DNA from 2 places in the Streptomyces sp. CNX435 genome. Region 1 is predicted to be linked to the other one. Evidence: predicted binding sites of a transcription regulator. Region 1 holds the regulator's gene; the other holds the start of a gene.

What was found. The regulator HrcA, encoded in region 1, represses chaperone genes, less so after heat shock. The targets are predictions, from matches to a motif close to TTNGCACTCNGNNNNNCNGAGTGCNAA.
Region 2: a site for HrcA is predicted at 10,810-10,836, ahead of groL (chaperonin GroEL). Genes of this name have one in related genera too.

Annotation. Positions count from the first base shown of each region.
Region 1 is NZ_JCANTA010000009.1:183,858-198,320, forward strand. It holds gene lepA (translation elongation factor 4) at 1-518, shown strand, start outside; gene T328_RS17630 (AMP-dependent synthetase/ligase) at 739-2,637, shown strand; gene T328_RS17635 (SpoIIE family protein phosphatase) at 3,132-5,444, shown strand; gene hemW (radical SAM family heme chaperone HemW) at 5,549-6,775, shown strand; gene T328_RS17645 (DUF3097 domain-containing protein) at 6,819-7,643, opposite strand; gene T328_RS17650 (MBL fold metallo-hydrolase) at 7,653-8,357, opposite strand; gene hrcA (heat-inducible transcriptional repressor HrcA) at 8,499-9,524, shown strand; gene dnaJ (molecular chaperone DnaJ) at 9,525-10,658, shown strand; gene T328_RS17665 (nitronate monooxygenase) at 10,819-11,913, shown strand; gene T328_RS17670 (16S rRNA (uracil(1498)-N(3))-methyltransferase) at 11,910-12,713, shown strand; gene T328_RS17675 (S41 family peptidase) at 12,894-14,463, shown strand, end outside.
Region 2 is NZ_JCANTA010000007.1:219,722-234,184, reverse strand. It holds gene T328_RS15485 (SIS domain-containing protein) at 1-588, opposite strand, end outside; gene T328_RS15480 (ABC transporter substrate-binding protein) at 844-2,124, shown strand; gene T328_RS15475 (DUF3263 domain-containing protein) at 2,145-2,390, opposite strand; gene otsB (trehalose-phosphatase) at 2,428-3,288, shown strand; gene T328_RS15465 (alpha/beta fold hydrolase) at 3,355-4,218, opposite strand; gene T328_RS15460 (CGNR zinc finger domain-containing protein) at 4,326-4,859, shown strand; gene T328_RS15455 (alpha,alpha-trehalose-phosphate synthase (UDP-forming)) at 4,944-6,383, opposite strand; gene T328_RS15450 (hypothetical protein) at 6,433-6,930, opposite strand; gene T328_RS15445 (glucosyl-3-phosphoglycerate synthase) at 7,047-8,111, opposite strand; SAM riboswitch class I at 8,305-8,444, shown strand; gene thrC (threonine synthase) at 8,462-9,766, shown strand; gene T328_RS15435 (MoaD/ThiS family protein) at 9,763-10,041, shown strand; gene T328_RS15430 (cold shock domain-containing protein) at 10,438-10,641, shown strand; gene groL (chaperonin GroEL) at 10,964-12,586, shown strand; gene murQ (N-acetylmuramic acid 6-phosphate etherase) at 12,693-13,628, opposite strand; gene T328_RS15415 (MurR/RpiR family transcriptional regulator) at 14,138-14,463, opposite strand, start outside.

The DNA.
Region 1 (14,463 bases):
ACTACCTCTCCGAGGAGCGCGTCGAGATCCGCTACACGCTGCCCCTCGCCGAGGTCGTGTTCGACTTCTTCGACCAGCTGAAGTCCAAGACCCGCGGCTACGCCTCCCTCGACTACGAGCCCACCGGCGAGCAGAGCAGCCAGCTGGTCAAGGTCGACATCCTCCTGCACGGCGACAAGGTCGACGCCTTCTCCGCGATCACGCACAAGGACAAGGCGTACGCCTACGGCGTGCGGCTCGTCGCCAAGCTGAAGGAGCTGATCCCGCGGCAGGCGTTCGAGGTGCCCATCCAGGCGGCGATCGGCTCCCGGGTCATCGCCCGCGAGACCATCCGCGCCATCCGCAAGGACGTCCTCGCCAAGTGCTACGGCGGTGACATCTCCCGCAAGCGGAAGCTGCTGGAGAAGCAGAAGGAAGGCAAGAAGCGGATGAAGATGGTCGGCAGCGTGGAGGTCCCGCAGGAGGCGTTCATCGCCGTGCTGTCCTCGGATGACGGCGACAGCAAGACCAAGAAGTAGAAGAAGTAGAAGAAGTAGAAGAAGTAGAAGAAGTAGCCGCGGCGCCGGCCCGGTCGGCGGCCGGGAAGCGGAATCCTGCGCACCGGGCCGGCGCGGGAGCGCCCGCCGGCCCGGCTTCGAGACCTATCCGAGCCTTGCAGACCCTTACGCCGTCCGCGGTCAGGCTCTAATCTGCTGGTTACTCGCCAGTTACCAGCGAAGAGCAGGGCCGGAGGATGCAGTGACCGAGACCGAAACCCAGAGGAAGCTGGACAGCCGCCCGCCGTCCGTCGCCACGCTCTTCCTTGACCGGGTCGAGTCCACCCCGGACGGGGAGGCGTTCCAGTACCCCGTGCCCGGTTCCGGCGGGGAGTCCGGAGCGGACGAGTGGCGGTCGCTGACCTGGGCGCAGTCCGCCGAGCGGGTGTTCGCGATCGCCGCCGGGCTGATCGACCTCGGCCTGCAGCCGGAGGAGCGGGTGGCGCTCGCCTGCAACACCCGGCTGGAGTGGATCCTCACCGACCTCGGCATCCTCTGCGCCGGCGGCGCCAACACCACCGTCTACCCCAGCACCAACGCCGGGGAGACCGCGTTCATCCTCGCCGACTCCGGCAGCCGCGTCCTCGTCGCAGAGGACGCCGCCCAGCTCGCCAAGGCGCGCGAGATGCGGGCGGAGCTGCCCGACCTGGCGCACGTGGTCGTGGTCGAGGCCGCCGATGCCGTGGCCGCCGAGGGCGACCCCGAGGGCTGGGTGCTTTCCCTCGCCGAGCTGGAGCGGCGCGGCGCCGACTACCTGGAGAAGAACCCCGACGCGGTACGCGAGCAGATCCGGGCCCTGCGCCCCGACCAGCTCGCCACCCTCATCTACACCTCCGGCACCACCGGCCGCCCCAAGGGCGTACGGCTGGCGCACGACGCCTGGTCGTACATGGGCCACGCCATCGAGGGCATCGAGCTGCTCAGGCCGGACGACGTGCAGTACCTGTGGCTGCCGCTGGCGCACGTCTTCGGCAAGGTGCTGATCGCCGGGCACATCAAGATCGGGCACGTGATGGCCGTCGACGGCCGGATCGACAAGATCATCGAGAACTTGCCGGTCGTCCGGCCCATGAAGATGTGCGGCGTGCCGCGGATCTTCGAGAAGGTCTACAACGGCGTGGCCGCCAAGGCGAAGGCCGGCGGCGGTGCAAAGTACAAGATCTTCCTGTGGGCGGCCGAGGTCGCCCGCGAGTACGCGCGCGTCACCCAGGACAACCACCGCCGGACCGGGAAGCGCACCGCGCCCGCCGGCCTGACCGCCAAGCACGCCCTCGCCGACAAGCTCGTCTACGGCAAGTTCCGCGCCGCCTTCGGCGGCCGGATGCGCGGCATGGTCTCCGGTTCCGCCGCCCTCGCCCCCGAGATCGGCTATTTCTTCGACGGCGCGGGCGTGCCCATCCTGGAGGGCTACGGCCTCACCGAGTCCGCCGCCGCCAGCTTCTGCAACCGCGAGGACACCTACCGCACCGGCACCGTCGGCAAGCCGCTCCCCGGCTGCGAGGTGCGGATCGCCGACGACGGCGAGATCATGCTGCGCGGCCCGGGCATCATGCAGGGCTACCACGGGCTGCCGGAGAAGACCGCCGAGGTGCTGGAGGACGACGGCTGGTTCCACACCGGCGACATAGGCGAGCTGTCCGACGACGGCTTCCTGCGCATCACCGACCGCAAGAAGGACCTGATCAAGACCTCCGGCGGCAAGTACATCGCGCCGAGCGAGGTCGAGGGCCAGTTCAAGGCCGTCTGCCCGTACGTCGGCTCGATCCTCGTCGTCGGCGCCGACCGCAACTTCTGCACCGCGCTGATCTCGCTCGACGAGGTGGCGCTGACCGGCTGGGCGAAGGAGAACGGGCTGGAGGACCGGTCGTACGCGGAGCTGGTCGCCTCCACCGAGGCGCGGGCGCTGATCGAGGGGTACGTCACGCAGCTCAACGAGCGGCTGCAGCGCTGGCAGACGATCAAGAAGTTCCGGATCCTGCCGCGGGACCTCGACGTCGAGCACGGGGAGCTGACGCCGAGCCTGAAGCTGAAGCGGCCGGTGGTGGAGCGGGAGTACAAGGGCCTGATCGAGGACATGTACGCGGGCGCCAGGGAGGACTGAGGCGCCGGACACGGCGTCCGGACCACGGCGTAGGCACGGCGTACGGGCACGGCATACGGGGCGGGGCGTTCAGGGGTACGTGGGCGGCGTGAACGCCGCCGGTCGCGCCCTTCCCGCGGGTGCGTCCCGCGATCCGGTTGACGACGGCCGCCGCCCCCTCGGCCGGGTGCCGGAAGGGCCGTCCCGGCGGCTGGGCACGTCTCGTACGCACGCGTGTCCACCGCGATGAGCTGCGCGTTCGTCTCGTGTACGGAACCGGCCCGGCGGCGCGCGCGGCCGGCGCGGCGGGCCGGGCGGGGGTGGCCGGAGGGGGTAATCCGGGTGGCCTGACGGGGTCGGATGGGCCATATCCGCTCACCAGTTGTGTCACTTGGTGCATCTGGGCGAGCTCAGTCTGTCACCCTGGCTACCTGGGGAACGCCCGTATGCCGGATTTTGGCCGGGAGAGGACAGTGGGGACGACCTTCGCAGTGCAGGCCGTACGTCGATCCACCGTGGTTTCGGTGGTGCGAAGAGAGCCCGCGGAGCCGGGCGGCGGGGACGGCCGGAGCGGCGGGGACGGCGGGGGCGGTGAGGGCGGCGGAGGCGGCACGGGAGGTGCCGACGACGCGGACGGTACGGACGGCGCCGACGACGTGGCGCCACACGGCGGGGAGTCCCGCGACCGCGGCGGTGCCCCCGGTGCGTACCGGACGGCCCCGTGCGACGAGACGCCCGGTGGGCCGCAGGACGTGACGGACGTCGCGCTGACCCTCGCCGCCGGCATGCCCGCCGCCGCGGCGGCCCGCCGGTTCGTACGCGAGCTGCTGGCCGGGCGCGCCGGGCCCGAGGTCGACGACGCCGAACTGCTGACCAGCGAACTGGTCACGAACGCCGTGGTGCACGCGGGCACCGACGTGCGGGTGCGCTGCCGGCTCGTGGCCGAGGACGCCACCGCCGCCGGGCTGGCGCGGGACGGGGCGGACGGCGGGCCGGCCGCGGAGCCGACGCTGCTGGTGGAGGTCACGGACGGGCACGCGGCCCGGGTGATGCCGCTGCCGGCGCCGGAGGAGTCGTACGGCTACGGCCTGCAGCTCGTCGCCGCGCTGGCCGACGCCTGGGGCGTCGAGCACCGGCGCAGCGAGAAGACGGTCTGGTTCCGGATGGGCCCGCTGCGCGAGGTCGCGGACGACGCGGAGGCAGCGGACGGCGCGGATCCGGCCCGAACCGGGGCCGATGGCCAGGCCGGCGCCGTCCCCGACGCGGATCCGGCCGCGGATCCCGGCGCGGATCCGGCAGCGGTTCCGGCGGGCGGAGACGACGAGGCGGGCGCCTACGGCGTACCCGACGACGGGACCCACGGCCGCGGCCTGGCGCACCACGCGGACGGCTCCGGCGGCGCGGCGGTGCGCGGCGCGCACGACGTCGCGGACGACGACCTCGCCGACGCGCACGTCGCCCGTACCGCCGCGCTCCGGCTGCCCAGCCAGGCCACCGCGCACACCCCGCGCAGCGCCACCGACCCCGAGCTGCGCGCCGGCGGCGCCTGGGCCGGCGTCGGCGCCTTCTCGTTCCTCGCCGAGACCTCCGACATGCTCGCCGGGCAGTTCGACGAGGACATGGTCGCCTCCCTCGCCACCCAGCTCCTCGTGCCCCGGCTCGCCGACTGGAGCGCCGTCTGGCTCGAAGGCGCCGACGGCGCGGAGCCCCGCCTCGCGCAGGTCTGGCACGCCGCCGAGGAGCGGATCTCCCCGCTCCGTCGCGCCCTGGAGCAGAACCCGCTCCCGCCGCCCGACGCCCGCCCCGTACCCCTGCCCTGGCCCGGGAGCACCGCCCGCGCCCGGGGTGATGCCGACGACGGGCTCGGCGGCCCCGCGCTCGCCTGCCCGCTGGTCGCCGGCGGCCGGCGCGTCGGCACGCTGCTCCTCGGCCGCGCCGGCGTCGCCCGGATCGGCGGCGACGTCGCCGCCGTCGTCACGGACTTCGCCCGCCGCGTGGCGCACGCCGTCTCCGCCGCCCGCCAGTACACGCGCCAGGTGACCATCAGCGAGGTGCTGCAGCGCGGGCTGCTGCCCAGCGGCATCGCGGAGATGCCGGCCATGGACACGGCCGTCGTGTACGAACCGGCCGAGGGCGCCGCCGCGGGCGGCGACTTCTACGACCTGTTCCCCAGCGGCAGCGACCGCTGGTGCTTCGCGCTCGGCGACGTCTGCGGCCAGGGCCCCGAGGCGGCGGTCGTCACCGGCCTCGCGCGGCCGGTGCTGCGGCTGCTGGCCCGGGAGGGCTACGGCGTCGCCGACGTCCTCGGCGGGCTGAACCGCACGCTCGTGGAGCACGCCTTCGAGGCGGTGGAGGCGGCGACGTCGTTCGGGCTGCCGCCGGAGCAGGCGCGGTTCCTGTCGCTGCTGTACGGGGAGCTGGTGCCGTACGAGCAGGACCGCGGCGGCGTCCGCTGCACCGTGGCCAGCGCCGGGCACCCGCCGCCGCTGCTGCTGCGCAGCGACGGCGGGGTGCGGGCGGCGGCGGACGCGCAGCTGCTGCTGGGCGTGCTGGACGACGCGGAGTACTACAGCCAGTCGTTCGACCTGGAGCCGGGCGACACGCTGCTGTGCGTGACGGACGGGGTGACGGAGCGGCGGTACGGGGACCGGCTGTTCGACGACGGGGACGGGCTGGCGGCGGCGCTGTCCCGCTGCACGGGGCTCGGGGCGGCGGCGGTGGCGGAGCGGATCAGGACGGCGGTGCACGACTTCGCGCCGGTGCCGCCGCGGGACGACCTGGCGATGATGGTGCTGCAGGCGCGGGGGACGGAGACGGGCGGGTGCTGAGGCGGGTTCCCGGGCGGGGTTCTCGGACGGGAGTTCCGAGCGGGGGTTCCGGGCGGGGCTCCTGGGCGGGACCTGGGTCGCCGGGAGTGCTGGACAATGGGTCCATGCCCTCCGTACTGCCCGATGGCGAGCCCGCGCCCGCGGACGGGACGCTGCCCGCCGAGGCGCTGTCCGGTGCCGCCGGCCGCCCCCTCGGCTTCTACGCCCACGTCCCGTACTGCGCCACCCGCTGCGGCTACTGCGACTTCAACACCTACACCGCCGCCGAGCTGCGCGGCACCTCCCGCGACGACTACGCCGCCACCTTCGCCGAGGAGGTCCGGCTCGCCCGCAAGGTGCTCGGCGACGACCCGCGCGAGGTCGAGACCGTGTTCTTCGGCGGCGGCACGCCCACGCTGCTGCCCGCCGCGGACCTGGGGCGGATGCTGGCGGCGATCCGCTCGGAGTTCGGCCTCGCGGCGGGCGCGGAGGTGACGACGGAGGCCAACCCGGAGTCGGTGGACGCGGCGTATCTGGCGGAGCTGCGGGAGGCCGGGTTCAACCGGATCTCGTTCGGCATGCAGAGCGCGCGCGAGCACGTGCTGCGGGTGCTGGACCGTACGCACACGCCGGGGCGGCCGGAGGCGTGCGTGGCGGAGGCGCGGGCGGCGGGCTTCGCGCACGTCAACCTGGACCTGATCTACGGCACGCCGGGCGAGACCGACGAGGACTGGCGGGCGTCGCTGGCGGCGGCGCTGGGCGCCGGGCCGGACCATGTGTCGGCGTACGCGCTGATCGTCGAGGAGGGTACGCAGCTGGCGCGGCGGATCCGGCGGGGCGAGGTGCCGCCGACGGACGACGACGTGCATGCGGACCGGTATCTGATGGCGGAGGAGGCGCTGTCGGCGGCGGGGATGGAGTGGTACGAGGTGTCGAACTGGGCGGCGTCGGGGGGCGGTGCGGGCGCGCGGTGCCGGCACAACGAGCTGTACTGGACGGGCGCGGACTGGTGGGGCGCGGGCCCGGGGGCGCACAGCCACGTGGGCGGGGTGCGGTGGTGGAACGTCAAGCACCCGGCGCCGTATGCGGAGGCGCTGGCGGCGGGGCGGTCGCCGGCGGCGGGGCGCGAGGTGCTGACGGCCGAGGACCGGAGGGTGGAGCGGATCCTGCTGGAGCTGCGGCTGTCGGCGGGCTGCCCGCGGTCGCTGCTGCGGCCGGCGGGGGCGGAGGCGGCTGCGCGGGCGGTAAGGGACGGGCTTCTGGAGCGCGGTCCTTACGAGGCGGGGCGGTTGGTGCTGACGCTGCGGGGCCGGCTGCTGGCGGACGCGGTGGTGCGGGACCTGGTGGACTGAGGAGCTGTTCCCCGACCCGCCCCAGACCCCCGGGCCGCCCCTCTCAGCTCGCCGGGGCCGTGACGAAGTCGATCAGCTCCTCCACCCGCCCCAGCAGCGCCGGCTCCAGGTCCCGGTACGTCCGTACCGAGCCCAGGATCCGGCGCCAGGCCGCTCCCGTGTCCGCCGGCCAGCCCAGTTCCCGGCAGATGCCCGTCTTCCAGTCCTCGCCCCGCGGGATCCGCGGCCACGCCGCGATGCCCACCGACGCGGGCTTGACCGCCTCCCAGACGTCCACGTACGGGTGACCCACCACCAGCGCGTGGTCGCTCGACACCGACTCCGCGATGCGCCACTCCTTCGTGCCCGGCACCAGGTGGTCCACCAGCACCCCCAGCCGCGCGTCCGCGTCCGGCGCGAAGGCGGCCACCACCGCCGGCAGGTCGTCCACGCCCTCCAGGTACTCCACCACCACGCCCTCGACCCGCAGGTCGTGGCCCCACACCCGCTCCACCAGCTCCGCGTCGTGGCGGCCCTCGACGTAGATGCGGCCGGCGCGGGCCACGCGCGCGGTGTGGTCGCGGACCGCGATCGAGCCGGAGGCGGACAGCAGGGGGCCCGAGGGGGCGGCGGCCCGCGGCGGCACCAGCGTCACCACCTTGCCGTCGATCATGAAGCCGGCCAGCGTCAGCGGGAACACCCGGTGCTTGCCGAAGCGGTCCTCCAGGGTCACCGTCGGGCCCTCCGCGGTCTTCTCTGTACGGATGACCGCTCCGCAGAAGCCCGTGCCCACCTCCTCCACCACGAGGTCCGGCTCCGCCGGCACCTCGGGGGCGGGCTGCCGCGGCTTCTTCCAGGGGGGCGTGAGATCGGAGTCGTAACGGCGCACGGGGCGAGACTACGACAAGCCCCGCGACAGTTCGTCCCGTTGGGCCCGTACGAAATCCGCACCCACCGCCGCGCCGTGCCCCGGGACGTAGACCGCCTCCGGTCCGCCCAGCTCCAGCAGCCGGTCCAGCGCCGCGGGCCACCGCGCCCGGTCCGCGTCCGGGCCCGCCTGCGGGGGGCCCGACTCCTCCACCAGGTCGCCGCAGAAGACGACGGCCGGCCGCCCCGGGACGTACACCGCCAGGTCGTGCGACGAATGCGCCGCGCCCAGCTCGACGAGCAGCACCTCCCGCCCGCCCCCGAGGTCCAGCGGGTACGTGCCGGACACCGCGTGCCGCGGGGTGACCAGGACGTCGACGGCCTCCGCCGCCGCGTCGGGGGACAGCCCGTGGCGTACGGCGTCCGCGCGCACCTCGTCCGCGCCCTCGCCACGCAACCGGTCGGCGATGCCCGCCGGGCCGTAGACCTCGGCCCCGGCGAAGGCGGCGGTGCCGAGCACGTGGTCGAAGTGCGGATGCGTGAGCGCGATGTGCGTCACGGGCCGGCCGAAGCGCTCGCGTACCGCCCGGCGCAGCTCCGCGCCCTCCCGCAGCGAGGCGCCCGTGTCCACCAGCAGCACGCCCGCCGATCCGGCCACCGCCCCCGCGGTCGCGTCCCAGCGGGGCAGCCGGCACCGTACGATGTCCGGCGCCGGCTCTTCCCAACCGCCACCCATGCCACGACGCTATAACGAGACCGGCCGCCTTGCCTGAGCTGCCGTACCCGGCCGTACACTGGCCCCGAACCCTGGCACTCCCCGCCGTCGAGTGCCAGCGGCGGAACGGCCGGACGGACCCCCAGTGCGGAGGTGGACAGCATGCTCAGCGAGCGTCGGCTCGAAGTGCTGCGCGCCATCGTCCAGGACTACGTCGGCACGGAGGAGCCGGTCGGCTCCAAGGCCCTCACCGAGCGGCATCATCTGGGTGTCTCCCCGGCCACGGTGCGTAACGACATGGCCGCCCTGGAGGATGAGGGGTACATCGCCCAGCCGCACACCAGCGCCGGCCGTATCCCTACTGACAAGGGCTACCGGCTGTTCGTCGACAAGCTCGCCGACGTCAAGCCGCTCAGCGCGCCTGAGCGGCGGGCCATCCAGAACTTCCTGTCCGGCGCCGTCGACCTCGACGACGTCGTCGGGCGCACGGTGCGGCTGCTGGCGCAGCTGACGCGGCAGGTGGCGGTCGTGCAGTACCCGTCGCTGACCCGCTCGACCGTGCGCCACGTCGAGCTACTCCAACTCGCCCCCGCGCGCGTGATGCTCGTTCTCATCACCGACACCGGCCGGGTCGAGCAGCGCGTGATCGACTGCGCGGCGCCGTACAGCGAGGAGTCCCTCGCCGACCTGCGAGCCCGGCTCAACAGCCGCGTCGTCGGCCGCCGCTTCGGCGACGTGCCGCGGCTGGTGGCCGACCTGGCCGACTCCTTCCCGGCGGACGACCGCGGCACGGTGCAGACCGTGCTGTCGGTGCTGCTGGAGACGCTGGTGGAGGAGACCGAGGAACGGCTGATGATCGGCGGCACCGCCAACCTCACCCGCTTCGACCACGACTTCCCGCTCACCATCCGGCCGGTGCTGGAGGCGCTGGAGGAGCAGGTGGTGCTCCTGCGGCTGCTCGGTGAGGCGAAGGAACCGGGCGTGATGGTGCGTATCGGCCATGAAAACGACCACGAGGGCCTCACCTCCACCTCGGTCGTCTCCGTCGGATACGGTTCTGGCGGCGACACCGGCGAAGCGGTCGCCAAGCTCGGCGTGGTCGGACCTACCCGCATGGACTACCCCGGAACGATGGGAGCGGTACGCGCAGTGGCACGGTACGTCGGACAGATCCTGGCGGAGTCATAAGTGGCCACGGACTACTACGCGGTCCTCGGCGTCGGACGTGACGCCTCACAGGAAGAGATCAAGAAGGCGTTCCGCCGGCTCGCGCGCGAGCTGCACCCGGACGTGAACCCGGATCCGAAGACCCAGGAGCGGTTCAAGGAGATCAACGCCGCCTACGAAGTCCTCTCGGACCCGCAGAAGAAGCAGATCTACGACCTCGGCGGCGACCCGCTGTCGCAGAACGGCGCCGCGGCGGGCGGCTTCGGCGCCGGCGGCTTCGGCAACCTCTCCGACATCATGGACGCCTTCTTCGGCACCGCGGGCCAGCGCGGGCCGCGTTCGCGCACCCGGCGCGGCCAGGACGCCATGATCCGGCTCGAAATCGAGCTGGAGGAGGCGGCGTTCGGCGGCAGCAAGGAGATCCAGGTCGACACCGCGGTCGTCTGCGGCACCTGCAACGGCGAGGGCGCGGCGCCCGGCACGTCGGCGCAGACGTGCGACATGTGCCGTGGCCGCGGCGAGGTCTCCCAGGTCACCCGCTCGTTCCTGGGCCAGGTCATGACCTCCCGGCCCTGCCCCCAGTGCCAGGGCTTCGGCACGGTGGTGCCCACGCCGTGCCCCGAGTGCGCGGGCGACGGCCGGGTGCGCTCGCGGCGCAGCCTGACGGTCAAGATCCCCGCGGGCGTCGACACCGGCACCCGCATCCAGCACGCCGGCAAGGGCGAAGTCGGCCCGGGCGGCGGCCCGGCGGGCGACCTGTACGTGGAGATCCGCGAGCTGCCGCACCCGATCTTCCAGCGCCGCGGCGACGACCTGCACTGCACGGTGACGATCCCGATGACGGCCGCCGCGCTGGGCACGAAGGTCAACCTGGAGACGCTCGACGGCCTCGAAGAGGTCGACATCCGTCCCGGTACGCAGTCGGGGCAGTCGATTCCGCTGCACCAGCGCGGCGTCACGCACCTGCGCGGCGGCGGCCGGGGCGACCTGGTCGTCCACGTCGAGGTCGAGACGCCGCAGAAGCTGGACGTCGAGCAGGAGCGGCTCCTGACCCAACTCGCCCAGCTGCGCGGCGAGGAGCGGCCCCAGGGCCAGTTCAAACCGGGCCAGCAAGGGCTGTTCTCGCGGCTGAAGGACGCCTGGAGCGGACGCTAGCCGCGGACTGGCCGACCGTTGCCGGGCCGCCGCCGTTGCGGCCCGCGCGACGGGTGCGTGTGGTGGGTGGGACGTCACCGTCCCAAGGCGCGTGAAGACGTGCGGATTCCATGATCCGGACCGGGCCGCCGGTGTCCGACCCGCATGACAGGATTGAGCCATGCCCACCGAGCTGAACGATCTGTTCACCTTCCCGATCGTGCAGGCGCCCATGGCCGGTGGCGCATCCTGCCCGCAGCTCGCCGCCGGCGTGCTGGAGGGCGGCGGCCTGGCGTTCCTCGCCGCCGGTTACAAGACGCCGGAGGCGATGTATGAGGAGATCCGCCAGCTGCGGGCCGTCACCGACCGCCCCTTCGGCGTCAACCTGTTCCTGCCCCAGCCCCCCTCCCCACCGGATCCCGCCCAGATAGAGGCGTACGCCCAGCAGTTGGCCGGCGAGGTCGAGTGGTACGGCACGGAGCTGGGCGACGCCGAGGCCGGCACGGACGACGCCTTCGACGCCAAGGTGGCCATCCTCCTCGACGAGCCGGTGGCGCTGGTCTCGTTCACCTTCGGCTGCCCCAGACCGGCCGTGCTCGACGCCTTCGCCCGCGCCGGTACGTACACCGTCGTCACCGTGACCAACGTCGTCGAGGCACGCCGGGCGCAGGCCGCCGGCGCCGACGCCGTGTGCGTGCAGGGCGTCGAGGCCGGCGGCCACCAGGGCGGCTTCCGCAACGACCCGCGTGACGACCGGGTCGGCCGCGGGCTGCTCACGCTGCTCGCCGAGGTGCTGGAGGCGGTGGACGTCCCGGTGATCGCCGCCGGCGGGCTGATGCGCGGCGGGCAGATCGCCGCCGTGCTGTCCGCCGGCGCCGCCGCCGCGCAGCTCGGCACCGCGTTCCTGGTCTGCCCCGAGTCGGGCGCCAACGCGCTGCACAAACGGGCCGTCACCGGCGGCGTGTTCACGCGTACGGAGCTGACCCGCGCCTTCTCCGGCCGCCCCGCGCGCGGGCTCGTCAACCGGTTCGTACGCGAACACGGCCCGTACGCCCCCGCCGCCTACCCGCAGGTCCACCACCTGACCTCCCCGCTGCGCGCCGCCGCCGCCCGCGCCGGCGACCCGCAGGGCATGGCGCTGTGGGCCGGCCAGGGCTACCGGCTGGCGCGTGAACTGCCCGCCGCCGAGCTGGTGGAGGTGCTGGCCCGGGAGCTGGCCGACGCGCTCAGCGGGGCGACGAAGCCCGCCGGCGAAGCCTCGGGCGGCCTGCTGTGACCGCCCCCGTGTTCGTCGCCGAGCCCGCCGTGCTGGACGCCGCCCGCCCCGGCGCGGTGCTGGCCCTGACCGGGCCGGAGGGGCGGCACGCGGTGTCCGTACGGCGGCTGCGCACCGGCGAGGACGTAGTGCTCACCGACGGCGCGGGGCGTGGCGCGTACGGCACCGTGGCCGGCGCGGAGGGCCGGGACCGGCTGCTGGTGGCGTGCGCCGAGGTGCGCGAGGAGCCCGCGCCGTGGCCGCGGTTGACCGTCGTGCAGGCCCTGCCGAAGGGCGACCGCGGCGAGCTGGCCGTGGAGATGATGACGGAGACCGGGGTGGACGCGGTGGTGCCGTGGGCGGCGTCCCGCTGCGTGACGCAGTGGCGGGCGGAGCGCGGGCGGAAGTCCCTGGCCAAGTGGCGCGCCACCGCCCGCGAGGCGGGCAAGCAGGCCCGCCGGCTGCGCTTCCCGGAAGTCGCCGGGCCGCACTCGACGAAGGAGCTGCTGCCGCTGCTGGCGGGCGCGGCGTTCGCCGCCGTGCTGCACGAGGAGGGCGCCGCGCCGCTGGCCGGTGCGGCGCTGCCGGGGCGGGGGTCGGAGTCGCGGCCGGGGTCAGGGTCGGAGTCGGAGTCGGGACCGGAGCCGGGGGAGATCGTGCTGGTGGTCGGCCCCGAGGGCGGGGTCGCGCCGGAGGAGCTGGCCGCGTTCGAGGAGGCGGGCGCCCGGGCATACCGACTGGGGCCGACCGTGCTGCGCGCCTCCACCGCCGGCACCGCGGCGGGCGCGGTGGTGCTCGCGGCGACCGGACGGTGGTCCTGACCGCCCGGATCCGGCGGTCCCGTACGCCCGGATCCGGACGTTCCGTACGCCGGCATCCGGGGCTTTCCCGGGGTGTTCGCCGGTACGACCCGGTTTGTTCCACCCGTGGACGGAATGGGTACAGGACGAACGTCACACCGCACCGCAAAGCGGTGGTGAGCGCGGCCTCCGCATGATGGGATGATCGACGTGACTCAGCCTGCGTACCTGCGATTCCCGCACCTGCACGGCGACTTGATCACCTTCACGGCAGAGGACGACGTCTGGGCCGCGCCCCTCGACGGCGGCCGCGCCTGGCGGGTGAGCGCCGACAATATGCCGGTCGACCACCCCCGCATAGCCCCCGACGGCGCGCACGTCGCCTGGACCTCCACCCGCGACGGCGCCCCCGAGGTCCTCACCGCGCCCCTCGACGGCGGCGCACCCGTGCGCCTGACGTACTGGGGCAGCGGCAAGACCTCCGTACGCGGCTGGACGCCCGACGGCGACGTGCTGGCCCTCAGCACCCACGGCCAGTACTCGCTGCGCCGCACCTGGGCGCGCGCCGTGCCGCCCGACGGCGGCCCCGCGCGCACGCTGCCGTTCGGGCCCGTGGGCGACGTCGCGTACGGGCCGGAGGGCCGCGTCGCGCTGCTCACGGCGACCATGGGCCGGGAGGCGGCGTACTGGAAGCGCTACCGCGGCGGCACCGCCGGCCGGCTCTGGCTGCGTACCGCGGCCGACGCCGAGTTCACCCGGCCCGCGGACCTCGACGCCCTCCTCGGCAACGCCGAGTGCCCGCTGTGGGCCGGCGGGCGGCTCGCGTTCCTCTCCGACCACGAGGGCACCGGCGCGCTGTACTCCGCGGACCTTGCGGACCCCGACGCCTTCGCCGCGCCGCGCCGGCACTCCACCCTCGGCGGCTTCTACGCCCGCCACGCCGCCACCGACGGCACCCGCGTCGTCTACGCCAGCGCCGGCGAACTCTGGCTCCTCGACGACCTCGACGAGGGCACCGAGCCGCGCCGCGTCGACGTCCGCCTCGGTGGCCAGCGCACCGACCTGCGCCCCCGGCCGCTGCGCGCCCGCCGCAACCTCGGCGCCGCCCGCCCCGACCACACCGGCCGCGGCAGCGCCGTCGAGATCCGCGGCACCCTGCACTGGGTGACCCACCGCGAGGGCCCCGCCCGCGCGCTGGCCGCCGAGCCGGGCGTACGGGCCCGGATGCCGCGGGTGTTCCGCGCCGAGGGCGCCGAGCACGTCGTGTGGGTGACCGACGCCGAGGGCGAGGACGCGCTGGAGTTCATCCCCGCCGCTGGCCGCGACGCCGGCGCCACGCCCCGCCGGGTGGCCGCCGGGCGCCTCGGCCGCGTCACCGGGCTGGCCGTCGCGCCGGACGGCAGCCGCGTCGCCGTCGCCGCGCACGACGGCCGGGTGCTGCTCGTCGAACGCGCCTCCGGCGAGGTGCGGGAGGTCGACGCCAGCGACCACGGCGACGTCGGCGGGCTGGTGTTCTCGCCCGACTCCGCGTGGCTGGCCTGGTCCCACCCGGGCCCGGGCGAGCTGCGGCAGCTGCGGCTGGCCACCACCGACGGGCTGGCCGTCGCCGAGGCCACGCCGCCGCGCTTCCGTGACTACTCCCCGGCGTTCACCGCCGACGGCAAGCACCTGGCGTTCCTCTCCGAGCGCGCCTTCGACCCGGTCTACGACAGCCACGTCTTCGACCTGTCGTTCCCGTACGCCTGCCGCCCGCACCTGATCACGCTCGCCG
Region 2 (14,463 bases), on a different contig from region 1:
CCACTGCACCGCCGCGGCCAGCTCCGCCGGCAGCGGCTGCGTCACCGCCAGCTCCGCGTCGACCGCCGCGTCCGTGACGGACTTCACACCCGCCGCCGGCCCTCCGTGCAGCTCCAGACCGGCGCGCAGCAGCGCCAGCGCCGTCGTCGCGAACCGGGTCTGCACCACCGACTCCTCGTCCGCGTACGCCAGCGTGACCAGCTCGTCCGCGGCCGTGGCGACGGGCGTCGCCGCGTCCGCCGTGAGGGCCGTCGTCGCGGTCGGGGCGTCCCCGCCCCGCACCGCGGCCAGCAGGTCCAGCACCTCGGTCGTCGTCCCGGACCGGGTGATCGCCACCATCCGGTCGTACCGCCGGCCGGCCGGGAACTCCGAGGCGGCGTAGGCGTCCGTGTGCCCCTGCCCCGCGGCCTCCCGCAGCCCGGCGTACGCCTGGGCCATGAACCACGACGTGCCGCAGCCGACGACGGCCACCCTCTCCCCGGGCAGTGGCAGCCCGGAGACGGTCTCCGCCTCCTGCCGGGCTCGGCGCCAGCAGCTCGGCTGGGTGGCTATCTCGGCGGCGGTACGGGTCGGTTCGGCGGCTGCCATGAGGTGCGGCTCCCTCGTTGTGCTGGTGTACGTACGTCTGCACGCGCCCGATACCGATCGTGCGCGCTTTCGTGCCGTTCCGCGATAGTTGACGTGCGGTTCAGCCGCCGTCTCCCTATCAGCCCGGCCGCCCGTGCGGCAATGGCGGGCAGGGGAACGTGGTTACGGAAGTGATATCCCTGTGGTGTAGACCCAGGAGGGGCGTTCCGGTCAGACTCGCCCTCTCAGATGATTCTGTACGAGGTGGCTAAAGCTGTGCAGCGGCGTGGATTTCTGAAGGCGGCAGCCGGTGCCGCAGGAGCGGCGACCCTCCCGCTGAGCGCGTGCGGGGACGGCAGCGGCGGCGGCGAGGTCACGCTGAGGGTGGTGGCCGCCGAGTACGGTACGGGCGAGTCCGACACCTCCCGGCGCTACTGGGAGCAGCTGGCGGCGAAGTTCTCCAACCAGGCGTCGGGCATCTCGGTCGACATCGAGATCATCCCGTGGGAGGACATCGACGCCAAGGTCGACAAGATGGTCCAGGACGGCAACCCGCCGGACATCGCGCAGATGGGCCCGTACGCCGAGTACAGCGCCCGCGACATGCTCTACCCCATCGACGAGCTGCTCTCCATCCCCACCCAGGCCAACTTCGTGCCCAGCCTCGCCGCCGCCGGCGAGGTCAACCGCGTCCAGTACGGCATGCCGTTCGTGTCCAGCTCGCGGCTGCTGTTCTTCAACAAGACGCTCTTCGAGGCGGCGGGCCTGGACCCCGACCCCGAGAACGCGCCCCAGGACTGGGACGAGCTGCTGGACGTCGCGCAGGCGCTCAAGGACACCGGAGTGAAGATCCCGTACGCGCTTCCGCTCGGGCCCGAGGAGGCGCAGGGCGAGACGCTGATGTGGATGATCAGCGGCGGCGGCGCGTACACGGACGACGTCGGCAGCTACACGATCGACTCCGAGCAGAACATCCACACCTTCAACTGGATACGCGACAACCTCGTCGGCGCCGGCCTCACCTACGCCGCACCGTCCGAGACCAACCGGCGCACCGCCTTCGACGACTTCGTCAAGGGCGACGTCGGCATGATCTTCGGCCACCCGACGCTGATGCAGGATCTGCGGCGGGCGAAGGTCGACTTCGGCATCGCCCTGAAGCTGCCCGGTCGGAACGGTCCCGCGCAGTCCACCATGGGCGTCGCCGACTGGGTCATGGCGTTCAAGGCCAACGGCCACCGGTCGGAGGTCGGGCAGTTCCTCGACTACGTCTTCGAGGACACCAACGTGCTGAAGTTCGCGCAGCGCTACGACCTGCTGCCGACGACGGTCTCCGGGGTGGAGGAGCTGAGCCGGGGCCGTAAGGACCTGCAGCCGTTCCTGGACCAGCTGCAGACCGCCACCTTCTACCCGGACAACAAGACGTCCTGGGCGCGGGTGAACGCGGAGCTGAAGAAGCAGATAGGCAAGGCGGCCGAGTCGGGCGGCGAGGCGCCGGAGCGGGTGCTGACGAACCTGCAGAGCATCGCGGAGACGGCGTCCACGACGGAGGAGTGAGCGGGGGTACGTACGGCGCCTCAGCCCTCCCGGGCGCCGCGGCGGGCCTGCCGGACGCGCCGCAGCCGGTGCACGGTCACCGGGTCGTGCGCGAGCGCACGGGGGTCGTCCAGGAGCGCGTTGAGCAGCTGGTAGTAGCGTGTCGGGGAGAGCCCCAGGCGCTCCCGGATCGCCCGCTCCTTCGCCCCCGGGGCCGGCCACGCGCGCGTCTCCAGCGCGAGGACCGCCAAGTCCCGCTCGGTCAGCGCCGGGTCACCCTCAGACATGCCCTGCACGTTACCGCGGGCCGGTAGGGTCCTGGACATGGGCAGCACCTCCGCAGCACAGCTCCCCGTTCCGCGTACCGAGGCGGGCCGCGTCGGCCTCGCGGCGCTCCTGGCCGACCCGGAACAGGCCCTCGTCGCCTTCGACTTCGACGGCACCCTCGCCCCGATCGTCCCCGACCCCGACTCCGCGCGGGCCCACCCCGGGGCCGTACCGGCGCTGAGCCGCGTCGCGCCGCGCGTGGGCACAGTCGCCGTCATCACCGGCCGGCCCGCCGCGGTCGCCGTACGGTACGGCGGCTTCGCCGGCGCCCCGGGGCTCGCGCACCTGCGCGTGCTCGGCCACTACGGCTCCGAGCAGTGGGACGCCGCCACCGGCACCCTGCGCACCCCCGAGCCGCACCCCGGCGTGGCGGCGGTGCAGGCCGAGCTGCCGGGGGTGCTGGAGACGGCGGGGGCGTGGCGCGGCACGTGGATCGAGGACAAGGGCCGCGCCGTCGCCGTCCACACCCGCCGCGCCGACAACCCCGCGGAGGCCGCCGACGCGCTGCGCAAGCCGCTGGACGACCTGGCGGCGGCGCACGGCCTGGTGGTCGAGCCGGGCCGCTTCGTCCTCGAACTCCGCCCCCCGGGCATGGACAAGGGCCGCGCGCTCACGGACCTGACGCGCGAGACGTCCGCCCGCGCCGTCCTCTACGCCGGCGACGACCTCGGCGACCTCGCGGCGTACGACGCGGTGGACGCGCTGCGCGCGGAGGGCGTGCCCGGCCTGCTGGTGTGCAGCGCGGCGACGACGGGCGAGGGCGCGGACGCGCTGGCGGACCGGGCGGACCTGACGGTCGAGGGGCCGGGGGGCGTGGTGGAGCTGCTGACGGCGCTGGCGGCGGCGCTCGGCGCGTAGCCGCCACGGGACCGAGGCCGCCCGCTGCCGCCGGGCCCCCTTGCCGGGCCCCCTTGCCGGGCCCGTTCAGTCGGACAGCTTGCGCAGGAAGTCCCGTATCAGCCCCGTGCTCTGCGTGAACCGGGTGGTCAGCGGGAAGTGCCCGGCGTCGAGCAGCTGCACGTGCGCGTCCTTCGCGTCGCGCGTGAACGCGCGGGCGCCGTCCGGCCCGAATATCTCGTCGTGCCGCCCCCACGCCGCCAGCACCGGCGGCTGGTGCACGCGCAGGTACTCGTGCCAGTCGGGGTACCGGCCGGGGTTCGTGCCGTAGTCGAGGAACAGGTCGAGCTGGATCTCCTGGTTGCCGGGCCGGTCGAGCAGGGCCTGGTCGTGCAGCTGGAGCGCCGGGTCGACCAGCGAGGTGTCGGGGACGCCGTGCTGGTACTGCCAGAGCGTGGCGTCCGCGGTGAGGGCCGAGCGCAGCGCGTCGCGGTGCTCCGGTGTCGGGTCGGCCCAGTAGGCGCGGATCGGGGCCCAGAAGGGGGCGACGAAGCCCTCCTCGTAGGCGTTGCCGTTCTGGCTGACGATGCCGGTGACGCGCTCGGGGTGGCGCAGGGCGAGGCGGAAGCCGACGGGCGAGCCGTAGTCGTGGACGTAGATCGCGTAGCGCCGGACGCCGAGCTCATCGAGCAGCTGGTCGACGACGTCGGCGAGATGGTCGAAGGTGTACGCCCACTCGTCGGCGGGCGGCGCGGAGCTGAGACCGAAGCCGGGGTAGTCGGGGGCGACGAGGTGGAACTCGTCCGCCAGCTCCGCCATCAGTGGGGCGAAGCCGACAGACGAGGTCGGGAAGCCGTGCAGCAGCACGAAGGTCGGCGCCGCCGGGTCGCCGGCCTCCCGGTAGAAGACATCGAGGCCGTCGATGCGGGCGGTGCGGTGGCGTACGGTCATGGAGCACACTCCAACCGGCTAAAGCAATTTGAACGGTTAGTACGCTCCGAACCTAACCCTGCCCCCGCCAACCTGTCAACCCGACTTCAATGGTTACACTGCTCTGTATGGCACGACCGCTGACGGGCGAACCGCTCGCCCTGGACCTGGTGAACACCTGGTGGATCGACCAGGGACGCCCCGTCGACTTCTTCTACGAGCCGGACGGCATAAGCCGCTGGCTGGACGAGCACCACCTGACCGACGACGCGGCGGACCCCACCGCCACCGCCACCGCCGACGCCGTACGCGCCCCGCTGGCCGCCGCCCGCGCCGCCCTGCGCGCCGCCCTCGACGGGGACGAGCAGCCGCTCGACGCGATCCTCGCCCACGGCGCCCGCCGCCCCCTGCTGCGCGCTGGCGTGGCCACCTCGGAGGTGGTCGTGGACGACCCGGCGTGGCTGCCCGCCTGGTGTGCGGCGGCCGACCTGGTCCGGCTGTACGCGGAGCAGCCGGAGCGGATCCGCGGCTGCGCGAACCCCGAGTGCGTGCTGTGGTTCTACGACGTCAGCAAGAACGGGCGACGCCGCTGGTGCTCCATGGAGGGGTGCGGCAACCGCGCCAAGGCGGCCCGCTTCCAGGACCGCCACCGCGCCCGGTGAGCAGGGCGTGCCCCGCACCTTCCAGGACCCGCCACCGCGCCCGGGTGAGCGGGGCGCGCTGCTCCGTACCGCCGCCCCTGCCCGCTACCCCCGCAGCGCGTTCAGCTGCGCCAGGAACCACGCCTGCGGCGGCAGCGCCGTGGCCGCCGCCGCCAGCCGCTTCGTCCGGCGGGCGCGTTCGTCGCGCGGCATCGACAGCGCCGCGTGCAGGGCCTCCGCCGTCGCCTCCACGTCGTACGGGTGCACCACCAGCGCGTCCTCGCCGAGATCCGCGTACGCGCCCGCCTCCCGCGACAGCACCAGCGCGCAGCCGTCGTCCGAGACCACCGGGATCTCCTTCGCGACCAGGTTCATCCCGTCGCGCAGCGGGTTGACCAGCGCCACGTCCGCGAGCCGGTACGCGGCGAGGGAGCGGGCGAAGTCGTCCTCGACGTGCAGCACGACCGGCTGCCAGCCGTCCGTGCCGTACGCCTCGTTGATCTCCGCGGCGAGCCGGCGGACCTCCGCGGTGTAGTCCCGGTACACGGCCAGGTCCTGCCGCGACGGGTACGCGAACGCCAGCTTCACCACCCGCCCGCGCCACCGCGGCCAGCGCTCCAGCAGCCGCCGGTAGGCCAGCAGCCCGCGGACGATGTTCTTGGACAGCTCGGTGCGGTCCACGCGTACCACCACCTCGCGGTCCGTGCCGCCGATCTGCGCCCGCAGCGCCGCCATCCGCTCGGCCACGTCCGGCCGCCGTGAGCGCTCACGCAGGAAGTCGGCGTCGGCGCCGAGGGCGTGTACGTCGACCCGGGTGGTCCGCCGCCCGCGGCGGTCCGGCGGCGGGTCCTCCCCCTCCCAGGCGACGTGCGCCTCGTCGCCCAGCACGTCGCGGCAGCAGGAGACGAACGCCTCGGCCCACCGGCGGGTGTGGAAGCCGACGCGGTCGGCGCCGAGCAGCCCGCGCAGCAGCGCGGCGGCGATGTCGTCGGGGAGCAGCCGGAAGTACTCGGGCGGCGCCCAGGGGGTGTGCGAGAAGTGCGCGATCCTGAGATCGGGGCGGTGCTCGCGGAGCATGCCGGGCACGAGGCAGAGGTGGTAGTCCTGCACGAGCACCGCGGCGCCGTCGGCGGCGCCGTCGGCGAGGGCGTCGGCGAAGGCGCGGTTGTACGTCTCGTATGCGGCCCAGCGGCGACGGAACTCCGCGTCGAAGACGGGGGAGACGGGGATGTCGTAGAGCATGTGGTGGACGAACCACAGGACGGAGTTCGCGATGCCGTTGTACGCGTCGTGGAAGACGTCCGGGTCGATGCCGAGCATCCGTACGCCGGGCTCGCCCACCCCACGCCGCACGGCCTCCCGGTCCCCGTCCCCGAGCGCGGCGCACACCCACAGCGCCCCGGCGTCGGGCCCCACGGCACTGAGCCCGGACACGAGCCCGCCACCGCCGCGCTTGGCGACGAGTTCGCCGTCGTCGCGGACGGCGTACGAGACGGGCCCGCGGTTCGACGCGACGAGCAGGGGGGCACGCGAGGGCTCGGCCATGCGCCGAGCCTAGCCACGGCACGGGCGCCCGAAACGTAGGGCCACGACTTCAGAAGTCTTCGACCACCTCGTAGACAGTGAACAGCTGATCGAGGTTCGCCTCCAGGCCGGTGGTGTTCTTGATCACATGCCAGAGGAAGTCCTCGTCCGGGCCCCAGGAAGGAAATTCGACACCCGATTCCGATGGCAACGGGTCACCGGTCTCCGCCCTGGCCTCGCCGTTCTCGAAACAGACGTGGCGGACGAGGTCAGCGTCGTCGTAAAACCACAGGGCGTACACGCTCGCCACGCTGGAGAACACGACAGCCAGGGCCTGCGTCCCCTTGATCGTTCCGAGAACGTCCGAGGTCAGCCACCGGTCGACGTTGAGAGGGATCCGCTGGTCCGGATCCCAAATCTGACACCACCCACCGTCCTCAGCGAGGTAGAGGCGCTCACGGGGAGAGTGGCTCCACGCGAAGTCGGCGCTCACGCGTTCGTCGCGTGGCACGTAGCCGACGACGTCCGGCAGGCTGTCCACGACCTCGTCGATGGACCGGTCGCGCACGAACAATGCCGATGTATTCCATCCCATGGATGATGATCGTTGTGTAGCCAGCCTCGCTGCGTCAAGCAGAGCTGAACAATTGTGCCCCGGGTGTGGCCCGCCCGGCGAGGGCTCCGTTACGCCACCGTCGTGTCCGGCTCCTCGTCACCGCGGCCCCGGTCCGGCCCGTGACCCCGTACCCCGCCACAGCACGCCCGGCGAGGGCTCGCGTACTCGGGGATCTCCCGCATCGGCGGCCGCTCCTCCGTGTCCACCCCGTACGTCCGCGGCTCGAACGCCCCGTCCACCCCCCGCTCGAACTGCGTCAGCCGGGGCCGCACCAGGTGCCCCCGCGCCAGCCGCAGCTGCGCCGTGCGGTAGATCGCCGCCGCCATGCGGCCCAGCGCGCGGTCGTCCTGGTGGCGGTGGCGGCGGACGCCGACGTCGACCTGGGCCAGGGCGTCCAGGCCCACCGTGTGCAGCGCGTCGACGAGCAGGCCCAGCTCCACCCCGTATCCCACCGGGAACGGCAGCCGCTCCAGCAGCGACCGCCGCGCCGCGTACTCGCCGCCCAGCGGCTGGACGAAGCCGGCCAGCAGCGGCCAGTGCAGGTTCAGCAGCGGGCGGGCCACCAGCTCCGTCACCCGCCCGCCCTGGCCGCCCGTCCGAGTGCCGAGCGGCCTGTCGTATACCGCCTTCACGAACTCCACGTCCGGGTCCGTCAGCAGCGGGCCCACGATCCCGCTCACGAACGCCGTGTCGAAGTCCTTCAGGTCCGCGTCGACGAAGCACACGATCTCGCCGCGGGTCACCAGCAGCGACCGCCACAGCACCTCGCCCTTGCCCGGTGCCGCCGGCACCCGCGGCAGCACGTCGTCACGGTGTACGACCCGCGCGCCGGCCGCGGCGGCGACCTCCGCCGTGCGGTCCGTGGAGCCGGAGTCCATCACGACCAGCTCGTCGACGAGCGCCCCGCCCCCGCCCCCGCCACCCCCGCCGTCCGCGCCGCCCGCCGCCATCAGCTCCGCCCGGATCGCCGCGACAATCGCCCCGACCGTCGCCTCCTCGTTCAGCGCCGGCAGCACCACGCTCACCGTCCCGCGCGCCCCCAGCGCCCGCTTGGCCGCGAGCAGCCGCGCCGGCGGCCGGTCCGCGGCGGACCAGGACCGCGCCTTCAGCCACCGCTCCACGTCGTCGAGCACCTGCGGGCCTCCCTTGCCGGTGGTCCTGTGCGGTGTGAGAGCCGTCTCGCGTGTCGGACGGCCCTCACAACTGTCCTGGTCGTCGGTTACAGTCTTGAACAACGTGCGTGACGTCCCTATGTCGGGGTCCGCGCGCCGGAGAGAAGCGCCAGACAAAAGCGCCGTTCGGCCCCGCCGGGCCGGCGCCATACAGAGCTCATCCAGAGGGGCAGAGGGAACGGCCCGTTGAAGCCCCGGCAACCCTCCGTCCGGCACTCGCGACGCTGCGAGGCCCCGGACGGTGATGGTGCCAATTCCGTCCTGCGGCGAGATGCGTCGCGGGGAAGATGAGGAGAGAGGGCCTCGCCAGTATGGCTGTAGAGACAGCTGCCACCCACACCGCCGTCGACGGCGCCCCCGACCTGGGTCCGGCCGTCGCGCTGTCCTGCCGGGAGTGCGGGGAGCGGGTGCCGCTGGGTCCCGTGTTCGCGTGCCAGTCCTGTTTCGGGCCGCTGGAGGCGGCGTACGACCTGCCCGGCGGCGACGCCGAGTCCGCTGCCCGGCTGCGGAAGCACATCGAGGCCGGCCCGCGGAGCATCTGGCGGTACGCGCCGCTGCTGCCCGTCCCCGCCGACGTGGCGGCCAAGCCCAACCTGAACCCCGGCTTCACCCGGCTGCACCGCGCCGACCGGCTCGCCGCCGAGCTGGGCGTCACCGGCGAGCTGCACGTCAAGGACGACTCCGGCAACCCCACGCACTCCTTCAAGGACCGCGTCGTCGCCATCGCTGTCGAGGCCGCCCGCGCCTTCGGCTTCACCACGCTGTCCTGCTCCTCCACCGGCAACCTGGCGGGCGCGGTCGGCGCCGCCGCGGCCCGGGCGGGGCTGCGCTCGTGCGTGTTCATCCCGTACGACCTGGAGCACGCGAAGGTCGTCATGGCCGCCGTCTACGGCGGCGACGTCGTCGGCATCGAGGGCACGTACGACGACGTGAACCGCTTCTGCTCCGAGCTGATCGGCGACCCGGTCGGCGAGGGCTGGGGCTTCACCAACGTCAACCTCCGCCCGTACTACGCGGAGGGCTCCAAGACCCTCGCCTACGAGATCTGCGAGCAGCTCGGCTGGCGGCTCCCGGACAACATCGTCATCCCGGTGGCCTCCGGCTCCCAGCTCACGAAGATCGACAAGGGGCTGAAGGAGCTGATCGCGACGGGGCTCGTCGAGGAGCGTCCGTACCGGATCTTCGGCGCCCAGGCGGCCGGCTGCTCGCCGGTCTCGCGGGCCTTCAAGGACGGCCATGACGTCGTACGTCCCGTCCGGCCCGACACCATCGCCAAGTCTCTCGCCATCGGCAACCCGGCGGACGGCCCGTACGTGCTGGACATCGCCCGCCGCACCGGCGGCGCGGTGGAGGACGTCACGGACGCCGAGGTCGTCGACGCGGTCAAGCTGCTGGCCCGTACCGAGGGCGTCTTCGCGGAGACGGCGGGCGGCGTGACCTTCGGCGTGCTGGCGAAACTCGTCGCGGACGGCCGGATCGACCCGGCCGCGACCACCGTCGCGATCAACACCGGCGACGGCCTGAAGACACTCGACGCGGTCGCCCCCACCACGGGGCCGAGCGCGATCATTCGTCCCACACTCGACTCCTTCCGAGAGGCCGGCCTCGCATCATGAGCGTGAACGTCCGAATTCCGACCATCCTCCGTACGTATACCGACGGCCGGGCCGAGGTGAGCGCCGAGGGCGCGACCCTGGCCGACGTGATCGAAGACCTGGAGAAGAACCACCGCGGGATCGCCGCCCGGGTGCTGGACGATCAAGGCAAGCTGCGCCGGTTCGTGAACGTCTACGTGAACGACGACGACGTCCGCTTCGCCGATGGCCTGCAGACTCCCACTCCGGAGGGGGCGGGCGTCTCGATCATCCCGGCGGTTGCCGGGGGCAGTTGAACCCTGCTGCTGCGTGTGCGGCCCCACCGATCCGGAGTGGGGCCGTTCGCATGTCCGTGCACGCGATAGGGTTGGGACGTTCCCCCCTCGTGGCCCGTGCTCCATGCATATGAGAACGCGACAAGTTCCGGGTAATTGCGGAGAGTTATTTGTCGTGATGGTGAGTTATGCCCTGCCCGAGTTGTCAGGGGATGGCGGGTGTTGGTCGGAAAAATACCGATCAAGTGTCCGCAGAATTCTCGTCCGATTGACCTGTTGCACTGGGCATCTGTGCGGATACATTCAGCCGCGGTCGACGCGTTCCGGCGCACGCCCCGGCGTGTATCCGGGGGTGAGGTCTGACCCGGGTCCGCGGAGTGCGGTCCTGTGTAAGGGCCAGCAATAGGGGAGTTTGGAATGGCTCAGGGCACCGTCAAGTGGTTCAACGCGGAGAAGGGGTACGGCTTCATCGCGGTCGACGGTGGTGCGGATGTCTTCGTCCACTACAGCGCGATTCAGATGGACGGGTACCGCACCCTCGAGGAAGGCCAGCGGGTCGAGTTCGAGATCTCGCAGGGTCAGAAGGGGCCGCAGGCAGACATGGTCCGCGTCAACGGCTGAGCGCCGGGCATCGACCACGGACGACTTGCGCTGGGCCCGCACCCCCCGGGGTGCGGGCCCTCTGCTGTGCGGTGCGGTTCTCCGGTTCCGCTCTGTGCGTGTTCCGCTCTGCGCGTGAGAACGCCCCACCCGCTTGCACTCGCAGGGGGCGAGTGCTAATCATTGGCGTTAGCACTCTCCCCGTGAGAGTGACAGCACGGGACCGGTTCGGTGAGGTCCGTACGCCGGGTGGGAGGGAACCACGCGGGTCGCGGACCGTCCGTCGCGGGCGCCAGCGCGGTCCGGACACAGACCACCCCCCTGTCCGGGAGGACTCAACACAATGGCCAAGACCATCGCGTTCGACGAGGAGGCGCGGCGCGGCCTTGAGCGCGGCATGAACCAGCTCGCCGATGCCGTCCGCGTCACCCTGGGCCCCAAGGGCCGGAACGTCGTCCTTGAGAAGAAGTGGGGCGCCCCCACGATCACGAACGACGGTGTCTCCATCGCCAAGGAGATCGAACTCGAGGACCCGTACGAGAAGATCGGCGCCGAGCTGGTCAAGGAGGTCGCGAAGAAGACGGACGACGTCGCCGGTGACGGCACGACGACCGCGACCGTCCTGGCCCAGGCGCTGGTCAAGGAGGGCCTGCGCAACGTGGCCGCCGGCGCCAACCCGATGGCGCTGAAGCGCGGCATCGAGAAGGCCACCGAGGCCGTCTCCGCCGCCCTGCTGGAGCAGGCCAAGGACGTGGAGACCAAGGAGCAGATCGCCTCCACCGCCTCCATCTCCGCCGCCGACACCCAGATCGGCGAGCTGATCGCCGAGGCCATGGACAAGGTCGGCAAGGAAGGCGTCATCACCGTCGAGGAGTCGCAGACCTTCGGTCTGGAGCTGGAGCTCACCGAGGGCATGCGCTTCGACAAGGGCTACATCTCCGCCTACTTCGCCACCGACATGGAGCGCATGGAGGCGGAGCTGGAGGACCCGTACATCCTCATCGCCAACTCCAAGATCAGCGCGGTCAAGGACCTGCTGCCGCTCCTGGAGAAGGTCATGCAGTCCGGCAAGCCGCTGCTGATCATCGCCGAGGACGTCGAGGGCGAGGCCCTGTCCACCCTCGTGGTGAACAAGATCCGCGGCACCTTCAAGTCCGTCGCCGTCAAGGCCCCGGGCTTCGGCGACCGCCGCAAGGCCATGCTCGGCGACATCGCCATCCTCACCGGCGGCCAGGTCATCTCCGAGGAGGTCGGCCTCAAGCTGGAGAGCGCCACCCTCGACCTGCTGGGCCGCGCCCGGAAGGTCGTCATCACCAAGGACGAGACCACCATCGTCGACGGTGCCGGCGACAGCGACGGCGTCCAGGGCCGGGTCAACCAGATCCGGGCCGAGATCGAGGCCAGCGACTCCGACTACGACCGCGAGAAGCTGCAGGAGCGGCTCGCCAAGCTGGCCGGCGGCGTGGCCGTCATCAAGGCCGGTGCCGCGACCGAGGTCGAGCTGAAGGAGCGCAAGCACCGCATCGAGGACGCCGTGCGCAACGCGAAGGCGGCCGTCGAGGAGGGCATCGTCGCCGGCGGCGGCGTGGCCCTGCTGCAGGCCGGCCACGTCTTCGAGAAGCTGGAGCTGGAGGGCGACGAGTCCACCGGTGCCGCCGCGGTGAAGCTGGCCCTGGAGGCCCCGCTGAAGCAGATCGCGGTCAACGCCGGCCTTGAGGGCGGCGTCGTGGTGGAGAAGGTGCGCAACCTGACCCCGGGCCACGGCCTGAACGCCGCCAGCGGCGAGTACGTCGACATGATCGCCGAGGGCATCATCGACCCGGCCAAGGTGACCCGCTCCGCGCTGCAGAACGCGGCGTCGATCGCGGGCCTGTTCCTCACCACCGAGGCCGTCGTCGCCGACAAGCCGGAGAAGGAGAAGGCCGCGGCCGGGGGCGGTATGCCCGGCGGCGACATGGACTTCTGATCCGGGTCGTCCGCGGACGCACCGACGAACCGAGGGCGGTACCCCGCAGGGGGTGCCGCCCTCGGGCGCGGAGGGCCGGGTGCCGGGGCCGGGGGTCGGCAGCCCGTCAGCTCACGTCGGTCGCGGCCTTCAGCGCCACCCGCAGGTGGCCGTGCGAGGCGTCGAGCAGCCGCTCCGCCGTGCTGCCGTCCACGCCGCCGAGGATGGTGAGGATCGCACTCTTCACCTCCCCGTGGGTCTCCGCGAGGGCGGCCTCCACCTCCTCGTCGCCCGCGCCCGTCGCCAGCGCGACGATGCGCCGCGAACGCGCTTGCAGCTTCTCGTTGGAGGCGCGCACGTCGACCATCAGGTTCCCGTACGTCTTGCCCAGCCGGATCATCGTGATCGTCGAGAGCATGTTGAGCACGAGCTTCTGCGCCGTGCCCGCCTTCAGCCGCGTCGAGCCCGCGATCAGCTCGGGGCCCACGACGACCTCGATGCCGTGGTGCGCCGCCGCGCACAGCGCGGAACCGGCGTTGCAGGACACCCCGATGGTCAGCGCCCCCCGGCCGCGCGCGAACGTCACGCCGCCGACGGCGTATGGCGTACGGCCCGAGGCGGAGATGCCGACGACCGTGTCGTCGGGCCCCAGGTCCGCCGCCGCCAGGTCGGCCGCGGCCAGCTCCTTGCTGTCCTCCGCGCCCTCCGTGGACGTGCGGATCGCCTTGTCACCACCGGCGATCATGCCGACGACCTGCGACGGGTCGGTGTTGAACGTCGGGGGGCACTCGCTGGCGTCCAGCACCCCGAGCCGGCCCGCGGTGCCGGCGCCCAGATAGAACAGCCGGCCGCCGCGGGCCATGCGCTCGGCGGTGGCGTCGATGGCGGCGGCGATCTGCGGCAACTGCGTGGCGACCGCGCCCGGTACGCCGCTGTCCTCCTCGTTCATGATTCTGGCGATCTCCAGGCTGGAGAGGCGGTCGATCTCCGCAAGCTCCGGCCGGAACGCTTCGGTGGTCAGGCTTTCCAGCTCCCGGCGGATGTCGGCTGAGGGAGAGGGCATGTCGGGGCGGCTCTTTCCATGCGGTGCGTGGCGCGCGGTGGGCGGTGCGCGCACGCGGAGTTGGGTCGGTCACGGCGGCTTGCGTGGTGCGGTCGCCGGCGGTCGGGCTGCCGTCGCGGGCGGCCGGCGCGCGGTGCGCGTCCGGACGCCGGGCGGCGCCGGCGTCGTACGGCGGTGCGGTCGGGTGCGGTCAGGTGCCGGGCCCTCGGACGTCCGCGGGACGCCTTCGGGCAGACCAGTGTGGGGGGTGGTGCGTGGGGGTGGTGCGGGGGGTGGTGCGTGGTCGCGTGTACGTGGTGCATGACACGTGGCGCATGAGCTGTACGTGGTGCAGAGTGCATGAGCTGTGCGTGGTGCAGATGGCGCGTCTGGCACGTCCGGGCGTGTCGGTCGCCCCCGGCGCCCCCGGCGCACCCGCCGCGCCGTCCGGTACCGCGGGCGGGGCCCGCGTCTGCGTCGCGGGCGGGTCGCCGGTGCATCGGGCGGTCGTCGGGTGTCGCCGGGCGGCGTCAGGGCCGCGGGCGGAGCGGGCTGTGCCGGTGGGCCAGCGCCTCGTACGAGGCGGCGAGCGCCGGGGCCGCGCGCTCGTACGTACGCTGGGCCACGCCTATGAACAGGCAGTCCACGACCAGCAGTTGGCCCGTCCTGCTGGACATGGCCGCCGGCCGCAGCTCGCTCTCGCGACCCGTGGACGTGGTGAGTATGTGATCGGCGTACGAGGCGACGGGGCCGTCCGGACGGCCGGTGATGGCCACGGTCGTCGCCCCGTGGTCGAACGCCACGCGCAACGGCTCTATGACGTCGACCGTGCGACCCGAGTGCGTGATCGCGATGG